Regions from separate parts of the Mesorhizobium sp. B1-1-6 genome, predicted to be linked through region 3. Evidence: predicted binding sites of a transcription regulator. Region 3 holds the regulator's gene; each other region holds the start of a gene.
What was found. Region 3 encodes LexA, which represses DNA repair genes until DNA is damaged. Its sites were predicted from a motif close to TGTTCNNNNTGTGTTCNG; they were not measured.

Region 1: a site for LexA is predicted at 3,114-3,131, ahead of uvrA (excinuclease ABC subunit UvrA). Genes of this name have one in related genera too.
Region 2: a site for LexA is predicted at 2,682-2,699, ahead of FJ979_RS09705 (2'-5' RNA ligase family protein). Genes of this name have one in related genera too.
Region 4: a site for LexA is predicted at 2,284-2,301, ahead of FJ979_RS03840 (helicase-related protein). Genes of this name have one in related genera too.

Annotation. Positions count from the first base shown of each region.
Region 1 is NZ_VFWR01000017.1:75,498-81,078, forward strand. Features, by position in the region: gene FJ979_RS27570 (GNAT family N-acetyltransferase) at 1-14, opposite strand, end outside; gene uvrA (excinuclease ABC subunit UvrA) at 43-2,964, opposite strand; gene FJ979_RS27580 (hypothetical protein) at 3,673-3,954, opposite strand; gene FJ979_RS27585 (ATP-dependent Clp protease proteolytic subunit) at 4,051-4,656, opposite strand; gene FJ979_RS27590 (SRPBCC domain-containing protein) at 4,688-5,191, opposite strand; gene FJ979_RS27595 (metalloregulator ArsR/SmtB family transcription factor) at 5,188-5,502, opposite strand.
Region 2 is NZ_VFWR01000004.1:115,818-121,398, forward strand. Features, by position in the region: gene FJ979_RS09695 (substrate-binding domain-containing protein) at 99-1,034, opposite strand; gene FJ979_RS09700 (fumarylacetoacetate hydrolase family protein) at 1,306-2,463, opposite strand; gene FJ979_RS09705 (2'-5' RNA ligase family protein) at 2,720-3,370, shown strand; gene FJ979_RS09710 (nuclear transport factor 2 family protein) at 3,502-3,855, shown strand; gene FJ979_RS09715 (ArsC family reductase) at 4,073-4,426, shown strand; gene FJ979_RS09720 (DUF488 domain-containing protein) at 4,613-4,966, opposite strand; gene FJ979_RS09725 (aminopeptidase) at 4,990-5,581, opposite strand, start outside.
Region 3 is NZ_VFWR01000020.1:72,798-78,378, forward strand. Features, by position in the region: gene kynA (tryptophan 2,3-dioxygenase) at 1-317, shown strand, start outside; gene kynU (kynureninase) at 381-1,628, opposite strand; gene FJ979_RS29180 (TetR/AcrR family transcriptional regulator C-terminal domain-containing protein) at 1,625-2,302, opposite strand; gene lexA (transcriptional repressor LexA) at 2,755-3,498, shown strand; gene FJ979_RS29190 (ComEC/Rec2 family competence protein) at 3,492-5,581, opposite strand, start outside.
Region 4 is NZ_VFWR01000002.1:51,045-56,625, forward strand. Features, by position in the region: gene FJ979_RS03830 (acetyl-CoA C-acetyltransferase) at 1-905, shown strand, start outside; gene phbB (acetoacetyl-CoA reductase) at 1,025-1,750, shown strand; gene FJ979_RS03840 (helicase-related protein) at 2,488-5,581, shown strand, end outside.

The DNA of each region.
Region 1 (5,581 bases), on a different contig from region 3:
TTCCTGATCTTCATTCCGGAGATTCCCAACGCCAGCCCGCCATCACTCCGCTGCTTCGCGCTTGCCTCCGGGGCGTCGCTCCAGCAATTCCTTGAGGAATTGGCCGGTGTAGCTGCGTTTTTCGCGCACGATCGCTTCCGGCGTGCCGGAGGCGACCAGTTCGCCGCCGCCATCGCCACCCTCGGGGCCGAGGTCGAGCACCCAGTCGGCGGTCTTGATCACTTCGAGATTGTGCTCGATGACCACCACCGTGTTTCCCTGGTCGACCAGTTCGTGCAGCACTTCCAGCAGCTTGGCGACATCGTGGAAGTGCAGGCCGGTTGTCGGCTCGTCGAGAATGTAGAGCGTCTTGCCGGTCGCCTTGCGCGACAGCTCCTTGGCGAGTTTTATCCGCTGCGCCTCGCCGCCCGACAACGTGGTTGCCTGCTGGCCGATATGGATGTAGCCGAGGCCGACCTGCTTCAGCGTGTCGAGCTTGTCGCGCACACCGGGCACCGCGGCGAAGAAATCAACGCCTTCCTCGACTGTCATGTCGAGCACGTCGGCGATCGACTTACCCTTGAACAGCACGTCGAGCGTCTCTCTGTTATAGCGCTTGCCGTGGCAGACGTCGCAGGTGACGTAGACGTCGGGCAGGAAGTGCATCTCGATCTTGATGACGCCGTCGCCCTGGCAGGCCTCGCAGCGGCCGCCCTTGACGTTGAAGGAGAAGCGGCCCGGTTGGTAGCCGCGCGCCTTGGCTTCCGGCAGGCCCGCGAACCAGTCGCGGATCGGCGTGAAGGCGCCGGTATAGGTGGCGGGGTTGGAGCGCGGGGTCCGTCCGATCGGCGACTGGTCGATGTCGATGACCTTGTCGAGGAATTCCAGGCCCTCGATGCGGTCGTGCTCGGCCGGATGCTCGCGCGAGCCCATGATGCGGCGCGAGGCCGCCTTGAAAAGCGTTTCGATCAGGAAGGTCGATTTGCCGCCGCCCGATACGCCGGTGACGGCGGTGAAGGTGCCGAGCGGAATTTCGGCGGTGACGTTCTTCAGATTGTTGCCTCGCGCGCCGACGACTTTCAGGCGGCGGTTCTTCTTCGCCTCGCGGCGAACCGCTGGTGTCGCCACTTCGAGCTCGCCCGAAAGGTATTTGCCGGTGATCGAATTCGGGTTGGCCATCACCTGCTGAGGCGTGCCCTGGGCAATGATTTCGCCGCCATGGATGCCGGCGGCCGGGCCGATGTCGACGACGTAGTCGGCATGCAGGATGGCGTCCTCGTCATGCTCGACCACGATGACCGTGTTGCCGATGTCGCGCAGGTGCTTCAGCGTGTCGAGCAGGCGTGCATTATCGCGCTGGTGCAGGCCGATCGACGGTTCGTCCAGCACGTAGAGCACGCCGGTGAGGCCGGAGCCGATCTGCGATGCCAGCCGGATGCGCTGGCTCTCGCCGCCCGACAGCGTGCCGGAATTGCGCGACAGGGTGAGATAGTCGAGGCCGACGTCGTTGAGGAAGCGCAGCCGCTCGCGGATTTCCTTGAGCACGCGCACGGCGATCTCGTTCTGCTTGTCGTTGAGCTGCGCCGGCAGGTCGGTGAACCACTGGTCGGCCTTGCGGATCGACTGTTCGGTCACTTCGCCGATGTGCTTGCCGGCGATCTTCACCGCCAGCGCTTCCGGCTTCAGCCTGTAGCCACGACAGGCCGGGCAGGGGGTGGCCGACATGAAGCGCTCGATTTCCTCGCGCATCCAGGCGGATTCGGTCTCTTTCCAGCGCCGCTCGAGGTTGGGGATGACGCCCTCGAAGGTCTTGGTCGTTTTGTAGGAGCGCAGGCCGTCATCATACTGGAAGGTGATCTCGCGCTCGCCGGTGCCGCGCAGGATGGCTTCCTGGGCTTCCCTGCTCAAATCCTTGAACTTGTCGCCGAGCTTGAAGCCGTAAGCCTTGCCGAGCGCCTCCAGCGTCTGCACGTAGTAGGGCGAAGTCGATTTCGCCCATGGGCTGACGGCGCCATCGCGCAGCGAGACGTTCTCGTCGGGAACGACCAGATTGGGATCGATGGCGCGCTGGCTGCCCAGCCCGTCGCAGGTCGGGCAGGCGCCGAACGGGTTGTTGAACGAGAACAGCCTGGGCTCGATCTCGGGAATGGTGAAACCGGAGACCGGACAGGCGAATTTTTCCGAGAACAGGATGCGCTCATGCGTCTCGTTCTTCGACTTGTTGACCGAATCCTCGCCCGTCTGACTGGCATCGAGCGGCTTATCGGCGAACTCCGCCACCGCCAGCCCCTCCGCGAGCTTCAGCGCGGTCTCCATGGAATCGGCAAGGCGCGTTGCGAGGTCGCCACGCACGACGATGCGGTCCACGACCACGTCGATGTCGTGCTTGTATTTCTTGTCGAGTGGCGGCACATCAGCGATCTCATAGAAGACGCCGTCGACCTTGACGCGCTGAAATCCCTTTTTCTGCAGCTCGAGCAATTCCTTGCGGTACTCGCCTTTGCGGCCGCGCACGATCGGCGCCAGGATGAACAGGCGCGTGCCTTCCTCGACCGCCAGCACGCGATCGACCATCTGCGACACCGTCTGGCTCTCGATCGGCAGTCCGGTGGCGGGCGAATAGGGTACGCCGACACGCGCGAACAGAAGCCGCATGTAGTCGTATATCTCGGTGACGGTGCCGACCGTCGAGCGCGGGTTCTTCGAAGTGGTCTTCTGCTCGATGGAGATGGCCGGCGAAAGGCCGTCGATCTGGTCGACATCCGGCTTCTGCATCATTTCGAGGAATTGCCGCGCATAGGCCGACAGGCTCTCGACATAGCGGCGCTGGCCTTCGGCATAGATGGTGTCGAAGGCAAGCGACGATTTGCCGGAGCCCGACAGGCCCGTCATGACGATCAGGCTGTCACGCGGCAGGTCGAGATCGACATTCTTCAGATTGTGTTCGCGCGCCCCGCGAATGGAAAGATATTTATGGTCGGCCATTGCCGGTCGCCGCCTCAGATCTGGAATTTGTGGGATCGGCGGGTTTTCCCCGGCCGTCCCCTATGTAGGTATTTTTGCCGCCGCGTCGAGAGACGCCACAATTCTCGACCAAGTCGTTTAACCGTCTTTCGCACGAACGGGCAAGCGGAAAGAACAAAGACCGAACACGCTCCTGACAAAAGCGGTGGAGCAGGCGGCGTGGTTCCCATCAGGGGATATCTCGCTCGATCACATTTTTTCCGATCGGACATCGAGCGGTTGACGTCCCTGGCTGAGGGGAGCAGACTCCACACGTCAATGAAGCCGGCTGTCTTTCGATGGCCTCGCCGCCCAAAGGCGGTCTGCGAGACGCCGCGGGCTATTGCGATCAGTGCTTCTGACGACGATTGTCGCAATGGACACAGGAGTGGAGCATGACGCCACCGGACAGTCCCTTGAGGCTCCAGCAGTGACTGGAGCCGCGGCAGGCATGAATGCCAGGGAGACGCGAGCGCCTTCCGACGTGACCCTGCCGGATGCACCAAAATCAGAGACTACTGGTCGGATCGTCGGCTGAACGCCGCGAAGCATCCGAAATCGAAAGCCGGTAAAACATTCCCGGCGAAAGATTGGATTATAGATCCAGAAAAGCCCCGTCCGTTTGCTAAAAGCACGGCGGGGCTGCTCTTTTGGGGGAACGCGCAGGTACTGACGGCCCCGACATGTCAGCTACCGCGGCGGTTTGATCCCGCCGGCGCCGACATCGACCGTGATGCTGCCGGAAATCCTGACATCGGTATCGCCGATCTTGAACCGGCCGTTGCCGTTGGCGGGGAAGGCGTCATCGGGTTCGGGCTGCGGGGCCGGCTTGGCGATGCGATAATCGCCGGCCACACCGGGCAGGCTGCCTTTCTGGCTGTCGTTGGCAAAGGCGCCGCCGGCCAGCATGAGCGCACCGGCGAAAATAGTGACGGCAAGACGCCAAGGTTGGAATAAGCGGCTGTCGATCATCGGCCGGTTATAGCGCCGCCCCGCCGAGGTGGCCAGACCGGCGGTCATCAAATCGCCGGACGGCGGGGCCGTCGCAATTCATCGTGCTTGTGCCGGTCACGCCGCCTTTTTGCGGGTATCGTAGACATGATCGACGAGACCCCATGCCTTCGCTTCCTCGGCGGTCATGAAATAGTCCCGGTCGAGCGTGCGCTCGACCTCTTCATAGGTGCGGCCGCAATGGCGCGCATAGAGCTCGGTCATCTGCCGCTTGGTGCGCAGGATGCCTTCGGCGTGACGCTGGATGTCCGATGCCTGACCCTGGAAGCCGCCAAGCGGCTGGTGCAGGACGAGGCTGGCGTTGGGCAGCGCGATGCGCCGTCCCGGCGTGCCAGCCATCAGCAGGAACGAAGCCATCGAGGCGGCAAAGCCCATGCACACCGTCGACACCGGACAGCTGACATATTGCATCGTGTCGTAGATGGCGAAGCCGCTGGTCACCACGCCGCCAGGCGAGTTGATGTAAAGCGAGATCTCCTTGTCGGGATTATCCGATTCCAGCGACAGAAGCTGGGCGCAGACCAGCGCCGACATGCCGTCGTTGATCTCGCCGTTGATAAAGACGATGCGCTCGCGCAGCAGCCGCGAGAAAATGTCGAAGGCGCGCTCGCCGCGGCTCGATTGCTCGATCACCATCGGCACCAGATTGGCAAAACCGGTCATCGTCTCTCTCCGTTTCTCATGTGTCGGCCACTCAAGCGGCGCGCTGCAGAAGGCAAAATGAATTGGCGGCGGCCGTACGGCCGGAGGCGCTCGCAGCGAATGAAAGCCGGCAGCCGACACCTGCCATGGTCACCATGGGCCTGGCGGCGGATGTCGCCACACGGGCAAAGCCTTCATGGATAATATGCAGATGCGTGCCGCCCGAAACGGTGCGGGCGAGCGTGAAGGTGACGATGCTGTCGAGCGGGTTCCGTTCCTCGTCGGGCCGCGGCTGTTCCCGCCAGGAATAGCGAAGCCTTTTTCCGGGCTCGGCATCGAGGATCTCGCATTCGATCGGCGCATCCGGCCCGGCAAAGGCGAAATTGCTGCCGATCTCAGGATTGATGTCGTTGGGCATCATCCAGGCCGCAAGCAATTCGGGCACGGTCAGCGCCCGCCATACCTTTTCCGGCGGCTCGGGGAGATCGCACTCGAACTCGATCGCGTCGGGGGCGGTCCGCGCATGGCTTTCGCCGGTCACTGGTGCGTGCGTCATTGGTCCATGTCCTTGAGAACCGTCTTCAGTTTTTCGATGCGCTCGGGCCAGAAGGTCCGGTAGCGTTCGATCCAGCCGAGCAGCGGGTCGAGCCCTTGCGGATCGGCGCGGTAATAGGCATTGCGGCCCGCCCGCCGTTCGACCACCAAGCCTGCGCCGCGCAGCACCGCCAGGTGCTGCGACACAGCCGGCTGCGATACCGTCATGCCGGTGCGCAGCTGCGACACCGTCATCTCGCTGGTGGCGAGGCGTTCATAGACGGCGCGTCGGGTGGGGTCGGCCAGCGCCCGGAAAATTTCCGCTTCGATCATGGTGAAAGCATAAGTCGATACTTATTGGTTTGGCAAGCGGTCTTTTGCGGCCCATATAAAAGGAAGCTGGCGGCTCCGG
Region 2 (5,581 bases), on a different contig from region 3:
AATGGGCCGGGCCATCGGGCCGCATCAAACGGCTCGATACCAGGCGAAAGGGCGGGACGCCGCACGCCCGGTAGACGCGCGGCGCTGGAGATCAGGGGCTATTTGCCGGACAGGATTTTGTCGTAGATCTCGGCGGTGTCTTTCTCATAGAGCGCGCCGGTGATGACGTTGAAGCCCGGGGGAATGCCGCTGGCGGCCATGTTGGCGAGCGACAGCGCGACATAACTGGTCGCCTGCGGATCCTGCCACTGGCCGGCATTGACGTAGCCGTTCAGCACTTCCTGGGTGGTGTCGAGCGAGTTGCCCCAGCCGACGACGGGGATTTCGCCGGGCTTGACGCCGACTTGGTCGAACACGCGTTTGATCGAGCCGGTGACGAGGTCGCCAAGGCCGATGATCGCCTTCACCTTGGCCTTGTTGGCGGTGAGATAGTCGACCATGCGGTTGATCACCTCGGCCTGGTCGAGCGTCGCCTCGGTCACCTCATAGGTGATGCCGAGCGGCTCGAACACGCTCTTGATGCCTTCCTCTTCCTGCACGCCGTAGGTGGCGCCGGGAATCTCGACAGGCATCCAGACGAAGTCGCCCTTCTTCACCAGGCCCTTGTCGACCAGATACTGCGCCCAGTGCTTGCCGAAGGTGACATTGTCGCCGCCGACATAGGCGTTGAAATTGGCCTTGGGATCGGGCGTGTTGAAATTGATGATCGGAATGTTGGCCGCGCGGGCTTCCTTGACGATCTCGACAAGGCTGCCCGGATCGGGGCTGGTGGTGGTGATGCCGTCGGCCTTGGCCGAGATCGCGGCCCGCACCGCCTCCTGCTGCGAGGCGACGTCGCCATTGTGGAACGAGGTGTTGACGGTATTGCCGGTGTCCTTGGCCCATTGCTTGGCGCCGGCAAGGAAGTAGGTCCAGACCGGATCGGCCGGGCCGCCATGTGAAATCCAGTAGAACGTCTTGGCCTGCGCCGCCGCCGGAATGACCGTCAGCGCGACCAGCAGGCCGTATAGAACCACTCTTAGCCGTGTCAGCATTTGATTTCCTCCCGTTTGAAACTGATCAGTTCGAAACCGCCCTCTTGATCGGGCAAGACCGCGTCCTCCCCGCCAACGTCGTGTTGGATGATCAGAGCATCCTCTTTTTCGACAAATGGCAAGCCTCCGCCTGTCAGTCGTAGTCGGCGCCTGACGGGGCGCCATCAGCGGTCCCATCAGATTGCATCAGTTCGGATGATTTTCGCGGCAGGCGATACCGGCCTCAAGGGTCGCCGGAGCGATGATTGACCGCCCTCGGGTGAACCCAGAGCTAGAGGAGGCCGGCCATGGCAAGATCGCGCATCAGATGGCTGGCGCCGTAGGTCCAGTGCGGGCAGTCCGGCGACAGTCGCACCCGGTTGACCAGCGCGCCGAATTTCTCCGACGAGATGGTGACGATGTCGCCGACCTTGTGGGTAAACCCCTTGCCCTTCTCGCCGCGGTCCTTCGAAGGCACGAACATGGTGCCGAGATAGAGCGCCAGGCCGTCCGGGTACTGGTGATGCGGGCCCATGGCAGCCGCTACGAGCTCTTCGGGAGAGCGGCTGATCTCGGCCATCGAGCTCGCGCCCTCCAGCGAGAACCCGTCCTCACCTTCCACTTTCAGCCGGACCACGGCCCGCTTTACGTCGTCGATGGAGAACGTGCCGTCGAACAGGCGGATAAAGGGGCCGAGCGAGGCGGAGGCGTTGTTGTCCTTGGCCTTGCCGAGCAGCAGCGCGGAGCGCCCTTCGACATCGCGCAGATTGACGTCGTTGCCGATGGTGGCGCCGACGATCCTGCCGCTTGAGGCGGCGATCACGGCGATCTCCGGCTCCGGATTGTTCCAGGTAGAGACGGGATGCAGGCCGACATCGGCGCCGAAACCGACCGAGGCCATCGGCTGGCATTTGGTGAAGATCTCGGCATCGGGGCCGATGCCCACTTCCAGATATTGCGACCAGGCGCCGCGCGCGATGAGCTTGGCCTTGATCTCCATCGCTTCCGGCGAACCGGGCTTGAGCTTGGACAGATCGTGGCCGATCAGCCCGGCAATGTCGGCGCGGATGGCATCGGCCTTTTCCGCCGAACCGCGCGCCTGTTCCTCGATGACGCGTTCCAGCAGGCTGACGACGAAGGTGACGCCCGAGGCCTTGATCGCCTGCAGGTCGACGGGGGAGATGAGATAGGGCCTTGCCGGATCACGCGCGGCCTCGAAACTGTTGGCCGCGATCTCATCGAGCGAGCCGATCGGCTTGCCCTTGGCCGAGCGCACATAACCGGCCGGATCGGCCATCTCGCAGATATCGCGCACGGTCGGCGCCGTGCTCGACGTGATGTCGAAGACTGTGCCATCACGCACCGTGACCACCAGGGGATGCGAGGCGTCGCTGCTTCTGGCGCGCCCGACAAAAAGGCCTTCGGCGGGCAGATGCATCGGGTTTGTCATGCGTGCGGTCCTCTGATCATCAAAAATGCGGCTTGCCGGTTCGGCGCGGCACTTTCACCGGATTCCTGTCAAAGGTCTATCCCGTTTGTGGTGAGCCAGGCGCCATGTCTGCCGGCGTCGTCGGCGATTGGCGTACCGCAAGGAAGCACTCCGTCGGGGGTTGGATGCATGCGGCGGTGCGGGAGCCCCAACGCCTGCGTCATTTTTCGGCTTGCGTTTGTTCTCGTTTTGTTCTAGTATGCTCGCCCTGAGTCAATTGGCGGACGAGATCAGTATGAGTGGGCAACCCGCATTCGGAACCGCGAAGAACGGCCAGGCCTTTTTCCGATGGGAACAGGCCGGGAAGCATTTCCACCGGCTGTTCTTTGCCATCCTCGTCGGCAGCGCGATTGCTGGTCGTCTCGCGCGAAAGGCCATTGCCTTGAACCGTGAGTTCGGATTGCAAGGCTGGCTGGTTCCGGAAAATCACATCCACATCTCGCTTGTCGGCCTCGGCGACCATGAGGAGTACCCGCAGGAGTTGGCAGAGGCCGCCTGTCATATCGGATCGATGATCGTTGCGAAGCCCTTCGAGGTCTCGTTCGATCGCCTGTCGGCTTTTGGCGGTGGTGCACTGGTCCTGCGCGGCAGCGATGGCAATCCGTCGCTGCAGAAGTTCTGGCGTGACCTGACGGCGGTGATCTCGGACAGCCCGCTAAAACCCTTTCTCACCAGGTCCATCGAACCGCATGTCACATTGCTTCGTGATGAAGTGGGCGTTCCCAGCATTCGCGAGCGGTCGATCGATCCGATCGGCTGGACTGTCCGGGATTTTGTGCTGATCCACAGTCTCATTGGGAAAGGCGCCTACAAGCAGCCCGGACGCTGGCGGCTGACCGGTCAGGACGATGCACTGCCCGCCATGTGAGAGCCTGGAATCGTCCTCGCATAGTCCGCGCGGTCCATCATCCTGACATGGCATGTCAGCTACCAGACGGCACGACGATGGCAGGCCGCCAACCTTTCCCTATTTGCAATGCGTCTGAACAGGAGGAACACATGACCAACACGGAAATTGCCAAGGATTTCACGGAGCTTCTCAAGCGCGGTGACTACGAAAGTGCTGCCGAGAAATACAACGCCGACGACATCGTCAGCTATGAGGCCATGGAGGGGCCGATGGCCGTCTGCCGCGGCAAGGACGCCGTCAAGCAGAAAGGCCAGTGGTGGCAGGAAAACAACGAAGTCCATGGCGGCTCGGTCGAGGGCCCTTATGTCAACGGCGACCAGTTCGCCGTGCGCTTTACATTTGACATAACGCCCAAGGCCACGGGCCAGCGTGTCACCATGGACGAGGTTGGCCTGTACACGGTCAAGAACGGCAAGATTGCCGAAGAGCGCTTCTATTATTGAGACGGGTTTCCGGCTGTCGGCACATTTCGCCGCATCCTAAGCGGCCAGGATCATGTCCTGGCCGCTATCCGACCTGATGCACATCGTCGTCACGGATCGGCGACCGCGCGCCCGCCATTGAAGAAACTTACTCTTCGATGGTTCTGCCGGGCCGCTGGCAAAGCGCGCCGGGGCTGCTTAATCTGCGGCCAGATTCGAAGTCCGGAAGGCACCTGTTTTGACGATCACCATGTACGGCATCACCACCTGCGACACGATCAGGAAGGCCCGCGTCTGGCTGGAGGGCCACGACGTGCCGTACCGGTTCCACGACTATCGGGCCGAAGGCATCGAGGCGGGCAGGCTGGATGGCTGGGTCCGCAAGGTCGGCTGGGAAAAGCTGCTCAATAAGGGCAGCACCACGTTCCGCGAGTTGCCGGACAAGGATAAGCAGGGCCTGGATGAAAAGAAGGCCAAGGCACTGATGCTGGCCAAGCCGACGATGATCAAACGGCCTGTGCTCGAGGTTGGCGACCGCATCCTGGTCGGGTTCAAGCCGGATGTTTATGAGGCGGCGGTGGTCGGGAAGTAGGGCGCGGTACACTCTCAGTTCGTCATCCTAGGGCGGAGCAAGGAGCGAAGCGACGCGGCGCAGACCCTAGGATCCATGCCGTGACTTTTGGGCGTCGCAGCCGTGCAGATTCTGCTCCGTTGCATTTGCGGACGGACGTCACGGCATGGATCCTCGGGTCAAGCCCGAGGATGACGAAGGGACAGGTCACTGTCCTCTCAGATACCCCGCCAGTACCACGGCATTGTTGTGCGCCTCGTCATGGGCGCCGTAGAGCAGCGTCACCTTGCCGTCGCGGAGCAGGGCGCGCAGTTGCGCCACGGCCTCGCCATTGCCTTCCAGTTCGGCACGATACCGCTTCTGGAACTCGGCCCATCGTTCGGGCTCGTGCCCGAACCACTTGCGCAAGTCGGTACTCGGCGCGATGTCCTTCAGCCATAGCGCCAGCGCGGCATGCTCCTTGCTGACGCCACGTGGCCAGACACGATCGACCAGGACCCGCTGCCCGTCATCGGGCGAGGGTGGTTCATACACCCGTTTGACCGCGATCTCGAAGGCCATCCGCTCTCCTTCGTGCGCTCCCGTCAGGCCCACTCGCCCTTGCGCATGACCGGCACGCGGCTGCCGTCCTTGCCGACGCCGTCGATGTCGATCTTGTCCGAGCCGATCATCCAGTCGATGTGGATGAAGCTCTTGTTGCCGCCGCGCTCCGCGATCTCGGCCTGGCTGAGCGAGGCGCCGTCGACGAAGCACTTCGAATAGCACTGGCCGAGCGCGATGTGGCAGGCGGCGTTTTCGTCGAACAGCGTGTTGAAGAACAACAGGCCGCTCGCCGAGATCGGCGAGGAATGCGGCACCAGCGCCACTTCGCCAAGCCGGCGTGCGCCCTCGTCGGTGTCCAGCACTTTCTTCAGCACGTCCTCGCCCTTCGAAGCCTTCGCCTCGACGATCCTGCCGCCCTCGAAACGCACCGAGATCTCGTCGATCAGCGTGCCCTGGTAGGAGAGCGGCTTGGTCGATGAAACATGGCCTTCCACCCGCCGTGCATGCGGCGTGGTGAAGACCTCCTCGGTCGGGATGTTGGGATTGCAAGTGACGCCGTTCTTGGCGGTGGAGGCGCCGCCCATCCATTCATGGCCGTCGGCCAGCCCGACCGTCAGGTCGGTGCCCGGCCCG
Region 3 (5,581 bases):
GTAACGGCTTCGACATCGGTGCCGACGCAAGGCGTACGGACTGGCGCGAAACGCGGACCGAGAACGAAGAGGTCCTTGTCGCCTGGCAGATCATCTACCGCGACCCGCAGCGCTACTGGATGTTCTACGAACTCGCCGAGAAGCTGGTCGATTTCGAGGATTATTTCCGCCGTTGGCGCTTCAACCACGTCACCACGGTCGAGCGCATCATCGGTATGAAGCGCGGCACCGGCGGCACATCGGGCGCGTCCTACCTGAAGAAGATGCTGGAGGTGGAGTTGTTCCCGGAGCTGTGGAAGGTCCGCACCCGGCTCTGACGTAGCTTTGCCGACTGCATATCGTTATCCCGAACCCACTGCGCTTTTCTGAGCGACAGGCTCTTAAGTCACCGCCGCCTTGACGGCGAAACGCGCCTCCTGCCACGCGTCCGTGCGCAAAATGTCTTCCAGCACCTCGACAGCCTGCCAGACATCGACATAGCCGACATAAAGCGGCGTAAAGCCGAAGCGAATCGTGGATGGCGCGCGGAAATCGCCGATCACGCCGCGCTCGATCAAGGCCCGCATCACCTGATAGCCATGCGGGTGGAGGAACGAAACCTGGCTGCCGCGCTCATTGCCATCCCGCGGGCTTTCGAGTTCGAGGCCGTAGGCGCCGCATTTTGCCTCGACCAGTTGGATGAACAGATCGGTCAACGCCATGCTCTTCCTGCGCACCTCTGCCATGTCGACGTCGTTCCAGACATCGAGCGCCCCTTTGAGCGCGCGCATCGACAGCACAGGCTGCGTGCCGCAGAGAAACCGGCGGATGCCTGTGCCGGCAGCAAAACCCTGTTCGAAGGCGAATGGCCGCGCATGGCCCCACCAGCCGCTGAGCGGCTGGCGGACATCGCCATGGTGGCGCTCGGCCGCGTAGATGAAGGCCGGGGCACCCGGGCCGCCATTGAGATATTTGTAGGTGCAGCCAACGGCGAAATCGGCATTCGAACGGTCGAGCTCGACGGGCAAGGCGCCGGCGGTATGGCAGAGATCCCAGACAATCAGCGCGCCGGCATCATGTGCCGTCCGCGTCAGCGCGGCCATGTCGCGTAACTGCCCGGATTTGTAGTTGACGTGGTTGACCAGGATGACCGCGACCCGCTCGTCGATCAGTTCTTCTATGGTCGGCGCATCGACACCCTCGAGCCGCAGCACCGTGCCCGGCCGCGTCGAGGCAACGCCTTCGGCCATATAGAGATCGGTCGGAAAGCTGTCCCCCTCGGCGACGATGACTGACCTGTCCGGCCGCATCCCGAGTGCCGCATGCAGCACCTTGTAGATGTTGATCGAGGTGGTATCGCAGACCACCGTCTGGCCGGCGGCGGCCCCGATCAGGCGCCCGAGTTGGTCGCCGAGTTCGACCGGCATGTCGAACCAGCCGGCGGTGTTCCAGGCGCGGATGAGATCCTGCGCCCACTCCTGCGTGGCGGCCTTCTGCAGCTCGCCGAACACGGCGGGCGAAGCGGCGCCCAGCGAATTGCCGTCGAGATAGATCACCCCCTGGGGCAAGGTGAAGCGGTCACGCATGGCACGCAGCGGATCCGCGGTGTCCATTGCCTCGATCGCTGCGAGATCGGGAATTTTGCTCATGGTCGCGATGTTCCTCGGTGAGAAGAGCGCCCTGGAAACGGGCCGGCTGTTTTGCCGCCCGGGCAAGGGCTGGCCGCATAGAGGCGCAAGAACAGGGTGAACGCCCGGTTCGATCTTTGCTCGATTTCCGCCCGAGGCAGTTCCTCGAGCACCCCAACGATCCGGCGAACCTGGAGATCGCCGATCAAAAGACTGATGTAGATGTCGGCGGCTTCGGCAGGATCGTCACAGGCGATCGGGCCGGCCCGACTTGCGGTTCGAAGCAGGTCGCCAACAAGCGGCATTATGGTATTGCGGCCGAATTGCGCGATCGATTGGCCAAGCGTGCCTGTATCGTTGACGTCGCCGGCCGCGGCGCGATTGAGCGCCACCGCCTTGTCGCCCGTCACGAGGGTCAGCAGGACTGGCCCGAGCAAGTTCAGGGTTTCGAGAGGATCGCGCGCCTGGTGAAGGGCGTCCTCCAGCAGCTTCCTTGCCTCTCCCGCATTGGCTTCGATCAAGGATCGAAACAGGGTCTGCTTGTTGCCGTACCAGTTGTAGAGGGTTTCGTTCGAGGCCGATGCCCGCTTGGCGATAGCAAGCAGGGAGGCGCTCTTGTAGCCGGTTTCCCGGAGCACCGCATAGGCGGCCTCCTCTATCCGTTCGCGTCGCGCGGCCTGCTTCGGCGTGGTCATTGGTGTTCCTCTTCGAAAACCGTACATTATTATACGGTTTCGTCAAGCGAACGAACGAACGCAGCCCGTCGCGACCAGTGGTGGTGTCTGGCCGTTTTCCGGCGGAAGTTGGCATTTTGGTTTCGTTTCGTTCACGAGCCGCAGGGGTTTCTAATCCGCCCAAACGCACCCCGCACCTGCCGGTCACCCAGCTTGCAGGCTTGTGCCAAGAGTGGAGACCGGTCGGGCCACAGGCCATTAACCAAAATAGTTTCAAAGGGCCCGGGAGCGCATTGACGACGGACCGCGCTGGCAGGATGCTGGCTGCGGGAGGGCATTTCGTTTCCGTCGCCTTAACAAATTCATTAAACTTTAAATGGTTGCGGAACACAACTGGAACAGATAGTGTTTGTTCTGGGTTTGTTTTCTGATTCTGGTTCCAGACCCTTCGTGCAATGCCTTTGGGGGCCGCCATGCTCACGCGCAAGCAACATGAACTCTTGATGTTCATCCATGAACGGCTGAAGGAAAGCGGCATTCCGCCGTCCTTCGACGAGATGAAGGAAGCGCTGGACCTCGCCTCCAAGTCGGGAATTCATCGGCTGATCACGGCGTTGGAGGAGCGCGGCTTCATTCGCCGCCTGCCCAACCGGGCGCGCGCGCTGGAGGTGCTGCGCCTGCCGGACTCGATCGCGCCGGGTCTTAACGCGGCAAAGAAGTTCTCCCCGAGCGTCATCCAGGGCAGCCTCGGACAGGGCAGCAGCCCTAGCCGGCAGATCAAGCCGGCGACGTCTTCGCGTCTGCCCGCTGCCGGCAATGACGACGACGCGGTTTCAGCGGTGTCGATCCCGGTCATGGGTCGCATCGCAGCGGGTGTGCCGATCGACGCCATCCAGCATCAGACGCATTCCATTTCAGTGCCGCCTGACATGATCATGGGCGGCGAACACTATGCGCTGGAGGTCAAGGGCGATTCGATGATCGAGGCCGGCATTTTCGACGGCGACACGGTCATCATCCGCAATGCCGACACCGCAAGTCCCGGCGAGATCATCGTGGCCCTGGTGGACGAGGAGGAAGCAACGCTGAAGCGCTTCCGCCGAAAGGGTGCTTCGATTGCGCTCGAGGCTGCCAATCCGGCCTATGAAACACGTATTTTCGGACCGGACAGGGTCAAGGTGCAAGGCAAGCTGGTCGGCCTGATCAGGCGCTACTGAGCGGGGTCGGCGGTGGGCTTTTCGGGTTTACGGTAAGGCGGCAGTCCCCTTGCCTCGCGTGAGAATTTCCGCTGTTCGTGCCAGGGCCGATATGGCCTGTCGACGGCAAAGCTGACCCGTGCCGGTGCCGTCGCCGATTGCTGGTCGAAGAAGACGGCGGCACTTCCCTTGCGAGCGAGCTGCCGCTTGGTGATGACGAGAACCAGCGGATTGTGGCAGGGATCGTAGCCCGCGGGGTCGTTGATGACGATCAGATCCGCATAGGAGCAGGCCCTCCAGGCGTCCTTGCGATCCTCCACCTGCGCGATGATCGCCCCCGAGGTATGCCGGGCCATGCACAGGCCCGTGAAGCAATAGAAAGGCGCTCCCGCCGGAAGTTGCGCGGGATCGAAGATGTCGAACTGTCGGTCTCCGCTGTCGAACAGTTCCGGCGCAACGATGGTTTCGGACTTCAGCGCGCGTTTCCAGTTATCGACGGTGAATTCGTTCGGGCGCGCCCGGTTGATCGCGAGCTCGCCGCCGCCGATCGGCAACGCCACCAGGCGGGCATCCTCCGAAATCAGCACGTCCGGCGTGCGCGTGTCCGAGACGGTCAACAGGCCGGCGAGCGCGAAGGGAAGTGCCGTCAGCCGCAGCCATGTCGTGGCCATCGTCGCGATGACCAGGGCGATCGCCACCAGAAGGACGGATTGCTGCGAAATCAACCCGACCGCGTCGACCGGCGAGCGTTGCGAGATCCATCCTGATATGGCGATCATCGCGGTCAGTCCCTTGCCCATCAGATAAAGGGATGGTCCATCGAACCCGAACGGCATCAGCAGCGCGCTGGCAACCGCAAGGAACATCACGACCGAAACGATCGGCATGACGGCAAGATTGGCGAACAGACTGAGCGGCGACACGCGCTGGAAATGCCAGATGGCGAAAAGCGCCGTGGCGCTTCCCGCGATAATCGAGGTCATCGCCAGCCCACCTGTCGCCAGCAGCAATTTTCGCGTCAGGAGGCCAGGCAAGGTCCGTTGCGGCGGCGGGGTCCGCGCTTTGTCGGCTTTGCGATCCGACCAGCCGGCATAGGCGCCGACCAGGGCCGCGGTGGCGGCGAACGACATCTGGAAGCTCGGCCCTACCACCTCGTGCGGCGACACCACGATGACGGCGATCGCCGAAATAGCCAGATTGCGCATGGTGAGTGCCGCCCGATCGAACAGAACGGCGATCAGCATCACCGCCAGCATGATGAAGCTGCGTTCGGCGGCGACAACGACGCCCGAAATGACGAGATAGGCGGCGATCGAGAAAAGTGCCGCCGCGGCCGCGTATTTCTTGACCGGCCGGCGGGAGGAAAAATTCGGAAACAGCGCGAAGCCGCCACGCAGCAGACCCATGACGGTGCCGGCGACCAGCGCCATGTGCAGCCCGGAAATTGAGATGATGTGGTAGATGCCGGTGCGTCGCATCGCTTCGTTGATCTCGTCGGGAATCCCGGCGCGCACACCCACGATCAGCGCCGCGGCGATCTCGCCCTCGGCACCGCCGATGCTGCCCCTGATATGGTCGGCAATGCTTTCGCGAGCACTCTCGATGGCGGCTGAAAGGGCGGCCCACAGCGGCCTGTCATCGGCTGAGACGATTTTGGGGTTGCCGAGAAAGAAGCCGCTGGCCCCTATGCCGGCGAAGTAGCTGTCGAAGGAAAAGTCGTAGCTGTCCGGCCGCACCGGTCCGGTCGGCGGCAACAGCCTGGCATAGCCGGTCACGAGCGAACCGGCCGTCACTTCAGCCGGCACCTTGCGTGCCGAAAGGCGAACGCGCTCCGGCGCGTAGAGTAGTTTCGGCCGCGCGGTCGATGTCACATCGATGGTCAGCCGGATGCGCCCGGTCTCCATCTGGTCGACCGAAACGACGCGGCCGGTGATTTGCGTGGAGATTTCCGAGCCCAGCATCCGCGTTCCCGCTCGCCACGTCTCGACTTTGCCGGCGAGCATGCCGAGCGCGCACAACAGCGCCGCCATGAAGCACAGATGCGTTTTCGGCCATGAGCGTGAAACGAGCGCGCACAGCGACATCAGGATCGCGACCGCGACAG
Region 4 (5,581 bases), on a different contig from region 3:
GCCTGCGCGCCATCGCGCTCGGCATGCAGCAGATCGCCACCGGCGATGCCAAGGTGGTTGTCGCCGGCGGCCAGGAATCGATGTCGATGTCGCCGCACGCCCAGCATCTGCGCGCTGGCGTCAAGATGGGCGACTACAAGATGATCGACACCATGATCAAGGATGGACTGTGGGATGCCTTTAATGGCTATCACATGGGCAACACGGCCGAGAACGTCGCCCGCCAGTTCCAGATCACCCGCGAGGACCAGGACCAGTTCGCGCTGGCCTCGCAGAACAAGGCCGAGGCCGCGCAGAAGGCCGGCCGGTTCAAGGACGAGATCGTCGCCTTCACCATCAAGGGCAAGAAGGGCGATACAATTGTCGACCAGGACGAATACATCCGCCATGGCGCGACGCTGGATGCCATGACCAAACTGAAGCCGGCCTTCGACAAGGACGGCACTGTGACCGCCGCCAATGCCTCCGGCATCAACGACGGCGCCGCCGGCGCGCTTTTGATGAGCGAAGCGGAAGCTGCCAGGCGGGGCATCACCCCGCTGGCGCGCATCGTCTCCTGGGCGACCGCGGGCGTTGACCCGGCGATCATGGGCACCGGTCCGATTCCCGCCTCGCGAAAAGCGCTGGAAAAGGCCGGCTGGTCGGTCGGCGATCTCGACCTGATCGAGGCCAACGAGGCTTTCGCCGCGCAGGCCTGCGCGGTCAACAAGGACATGGGCTGGGATCCCTCGATCGTCAACGTCAATGGTGGCGCCATCGCCATCGGTCATCCGATCGGCGCCTCTGGCGCGCGCATTTTCAACACGCTGGTCCACGAGATGCGCCGAAGAGGTGCCAAGAAGGGTCTCTCCACCCTGTGCATCGGCGGCGGCATGGGCGTCGCCATGTGCGTCGAAGCGCTCTAAAAGAGAAGTGAATGGGGAGTAGCGAATAGGGAAGAACGGCGTCGGCGCAATGGGATATCTGATCCCTGCTCGTCATTCGCTACTCCCTGTTCACTCTCCCAACCAAAGGGAGGGAGCGCATGACCAAGGTTGCAATCGTCACGGGCGGATCGCGCGGCATCGGCGCGGCAATATCGATGGCGCTGAAGGAAGCCGGCTATTCGGTTGCCGCCAACTACGCCGGCAATGATGAGGCGGCGAGCAAGTTCACGGCCACAACCGGCATCAAGACCTACAAATGGTCGGTCGCCGACTACGACGCCTGCGCCGCCGGCATCAAGCAGGTCGAGGCCGATCTGGGCCCGGTCGCGGTGCTGGTCAACAATGCCGGCATCACGCGCGACGCCATGTTCCACAAGCTGACGCGTGAGCAGTGGAAGGAGGTCATCGACACCAATCTCTCCGGCGTTTTCAACATGACGCATCCGCTGTGGAGCGGCATGCGCGACCGCAAGTTCGGCCGCGTCATCACCATCTCCTCCATCAATGGCCAGAAGGGCCAGGCCGGCCAGGTCAACTACTCCGCGGCCAAGGCCGGCGACATCGGTTTCTCGAAGGCTCTGGCCCAGGAAGGAGCCCGCGCGGGCATCACCGTCAACATCATCTGCCCAGGCTATATCGCCACCGAAATGGTCCGGGCGATCGATGAGAAGGTGCTCAACGAACGCATCATCCCGCTAATCCCGGTCGGGCGCCTCGGCGAGCCGGAGGAGATCGCGCGCTGCGTCGTCTTCCTCGCCTCCGAGGACGCCGGCTTCATCACGGGATCGACCATCACCGCCAATGGCGGCCAGTACTTCGCCTGAGGTCTCGCCGGGCTGCCGGCTTCCCGGTGCCGATTGAAGGAGGGCTCGTTCGCCATCCGCTTCGGATGTCCGTGACGCCGTCCGATGACGGCTGTCGGCCTGCTGTTCCAATCCGGCACGCAAAGGTTAATCGCGGCAGCGGGTATTGTGCAAAACTGCCTGGATAAGCTGTGCATTGTCGGTGGAAAACCTGTGCGCAACACTACATCTTGTCGTGAACAAACAGGGAAAATCCCGACATCGCCGATTCGTCGCCCTTTCGTTCCATGTTTGGCCGCAATGTTAACGAGAGCAGTTGCAATCGCCTATCAAACTGTTAATTTCTATTAAGAAAGTTCAACAATTTCATAAGCTTGGATGAAGCAAGGCGGGCTGCCACACGGCTTTGCCAGCGAAAGTTAACGGCGGCTCTCGCCTAGCATGAAACGGGCCAATTCCGTGATCCAGCATGTGGTAAGGATCATCAGCCAAAACTCCACATCTAGCCGTGAACAAAACCTGAATCCGGGCGAGTCAGCGATTCGTCGCCGATTCGTTCCAGACTCGTTCCAACCCTTAATCACTCGTTCCAACCCTTAATCAGCAGCCGAACCGAAGCTCGACGGAGGTGACTTCGAACCGCCAGCGGAACATTCCGCTTTCGCTTCGCGCCTGAAATCCCTATGTGTCGCCTGTCATACGCGCCACCCGAGGCGTGCTCCCGACAATGAGAGGCCAGAAAGCCTTATTTCCGAGCGATGAACATCCATCCGAAACCCACCGAGCCGCTGATCCTGTCGGGTCGCGACGTGACTGCCGTGCTTGGGCCGACCAACACAGGCAAGACCCATCTCGCCATCGAGCGCATGGTGGCGCATGAAAGCGGCATCATCGGCCTGCCGCTCAGGCTCTTGGCGCGAGAGGTCTACACCCGCGTCTGCGAAAAGGTCGGTCCCCACAAGGTGGCGCTCATCACCGGCGAGGAGAAGATCCAGCCGCCAGGCGCGAGATATTCGGTCTGTACCGTCGAAGCCATGCCGCGCGAGACCGATGCCGCCTTCGTCGCCATCGACGAGGTGCAGCTTGCCGGTGATCTCGAGCGCGGCCATATCTTCACCGACCGCATCCTGCATCTGCGCGGCCGCCAGGAGACGCTGCTGCTCGGCGCCGCCACCATGCACGGCATCTTGCAGCGCCTGTTGAAAGGCGTCTCGGTGGTGACACGACCGCGGCTGTCACATCTGGCCTATGCCGGTTCGAAGAAGCTGACCCGCTTGCCCCGGCGCACAGCGATCGTCGCCTTCTCCGCCGACGAGGTTTATGCCATCGCCGAACTGATCCGCCGCCAGCAGGGCGGTGCGGCCGTCGTGCTTGGCGCGCTCTCGCCCCGCACCCGCAACGCCCAGGTGGCGCTGTTTCAGTCGGGCGACGTCGACTATCTCGTCGCCACCGATGCCATCGGCATGGGCCTTAACCTCGATCTCGACCATGTCGCCTTCGCCCAGAACCGCAAGTTCGACGGCTATCAGTATCGCAACCTGACGGCGGCCGAACTTGGCCAGATCGCCGGGCGCGCCGGCCGGCACCTGCGCGACGGCACCTTTGGCGTCACCGGCCAGGTCGACCCGCTGGACGAGGAATTGGTCAAGAAGATCGAAAGCCACGACTTCGACCCCGTGAAGGTTCTGCAGTGGCGCACAGCGCGTTTCAATTTCGCCAGCCTCGACGCGCTGAAGCGCTCGATCGAGACCAATGCCCCGGTGGAGGGCCTGACCCGTGCGCTGCCGGCAGTCGATGCGCAGGCGCTTGAGCACCTGTCGCGTGACGAGGACATCAGGGCGCTCGCCACCGACGCAAGGCGCGTCGCGCTGCTGTGGGAGGCCTGCGCGCTCCCCGACTACCGCAAGATAGCGCCGGCCCAGCACGCCGACCTCATTGCGTCGATCTACATGGACCTCGCCAGGCATGGCCATGTCGACGAGAATTACATGGCCGAGCAGGTGCGCCGCGCCGACACCACCGAGGGCGACATCGATACGCTGTCGCATCGCATCGCCCAGATCCGCACCTGGACATTCGTGTCGAACCGGCCCGGCTGGCTGGCCGATCAGGCACACTGGCAGGAAAAGACGCGCGAAATCGAAGACAGATTGTCGGATGCGCTGCATGAGCGGTTGACGAAACGCTTCGTAGACCGCAGGACTTCCGTCCTCATGCGGCGCCTTAGAGAAAATACCATGCCTGAAGCCGAAATAAGCCCAACCGGAACCGTCCTCGTCGAAGGCCACCATGTCGGCGAGTTGCAGGGGTTCCGTTTCACCGCCGATCAGAGCGCTGGCGGCGAAGACGCCAAGGCCGTGCGCGCGGCCGCCCAGAAGGCGCTGGCGGCGGAGTTCGAGGCACGCGCCGAACGCTTCGGCGCCTGCGCCAATGGCGACATCGCGCTCGGTTCCGACGGCACGCTGCGCTGGATCGGCGCGCCGATCGGCACTCTGGTTGCCGGTGAAGACGCGCTGAAGCCGCGTCTGGTGCTTTTGGCCGACGAACAGCTGACCGGCCCGGCGCGTGACAAGGTCGCCGCGCGCGCCGAGCGCTTCGTCAATTTCCAGATCGAATCCCTGCTGAAGCCGCTGGTCGATTTGAAGAATGCCGAGCAGATATCGGGTATCGGCCGCGGCATTGCCTTCCAGCTGGTCGAGAATTTCGGCCTTATCAATCGTCGCGACATCGCCGAGGAGATGAAGTCGCTCGACCAGGAAGGCCGCGCGGCATTGCGCCGGCTGGGCGTGCGCTTCGGCGCCTATCATGTCTTCGTGCCGGCGCTGATCAAGCCGGCGCCCGCGGGATTGGTGACGTTGCTGTGGGCGCTGAAAAACGACGGCAAGGACAAGCTCGGCTTCGGCGACGTCGTCCATGCGCTGGCATCGGGCCGCACCTCGGTGGTCATCGATCCGGCTTTCGACAAGGCCTTCTACAAGCTTGCCGGCTACCGCAATCTCGGCCGCCGCGCCGTGCGCATCGACATTCTGGAACGGCTGGCCGACCTGATCCGCCCGGCGACCAACTGGAAGCCCGGCCTCGGCCAGCGTCCGGATGGCGCCTATGACGGCCAGTCTTTCATGGTGACGCCGCCGATGATGTCGATTCTCGGCGCCACGGCCGATGACATGGAAGAAATCCTGAAAGGTCTTGGCTACCGTGCCGAGCCGAAGCCGGCGGCCGAAGTCAAGGCACGGCTGGAAGCGCAGGACAATGCCGCCCGGGAAGCCGTGGCGGCCAAGCTGGCAGCGGAAGAGGCCGCGCGCGCCGAGCAGGCCAAGGCGGCGGAGGCGGCTGCGACGGACACGCCTGAGGAGACATCGGCGGAAGATCCGCAAACTGCGACTGCCCAGACCGCCGTCGAAATTCCTGCTGAACCCATTGCGGAAGCGGCCGAAACTGTTGCGGAAGAACAACCCGAAGTTCCAGCCGAAGCGACGCAAGAGGTTGCGCCTGTAGCAGAAGCCGTGCCTGAGACTTCTGCCGCCGAAAGCGCCGACGCTCTCACCTCCCCCTCGACGGGGGAGGTCGCGGAGCGAAGCGAGGGGGGTGACAGCGCCGACGCTCCCCAACAGGGACCCGCTGCGGAAGCCGAAGAGCCTAAGCCGATCCTGTTGTGGCGGCAGGGCCGCTTCGACCAGCGGCCTCGTCACCGTCACCACGAGAACCGCGCCCGGCCGCGCAACGGCCAGGCGGCGCGCTCCGATGCCCCGGCGGATGCCGCTGTCGGCCAGCCCGGCACCCGGCCCGCCCATGAAGGGCGCCGCGATGGCGCCGGCAAGCCGCGTTTCGATCGCTCGAAGTTCAAGCCCA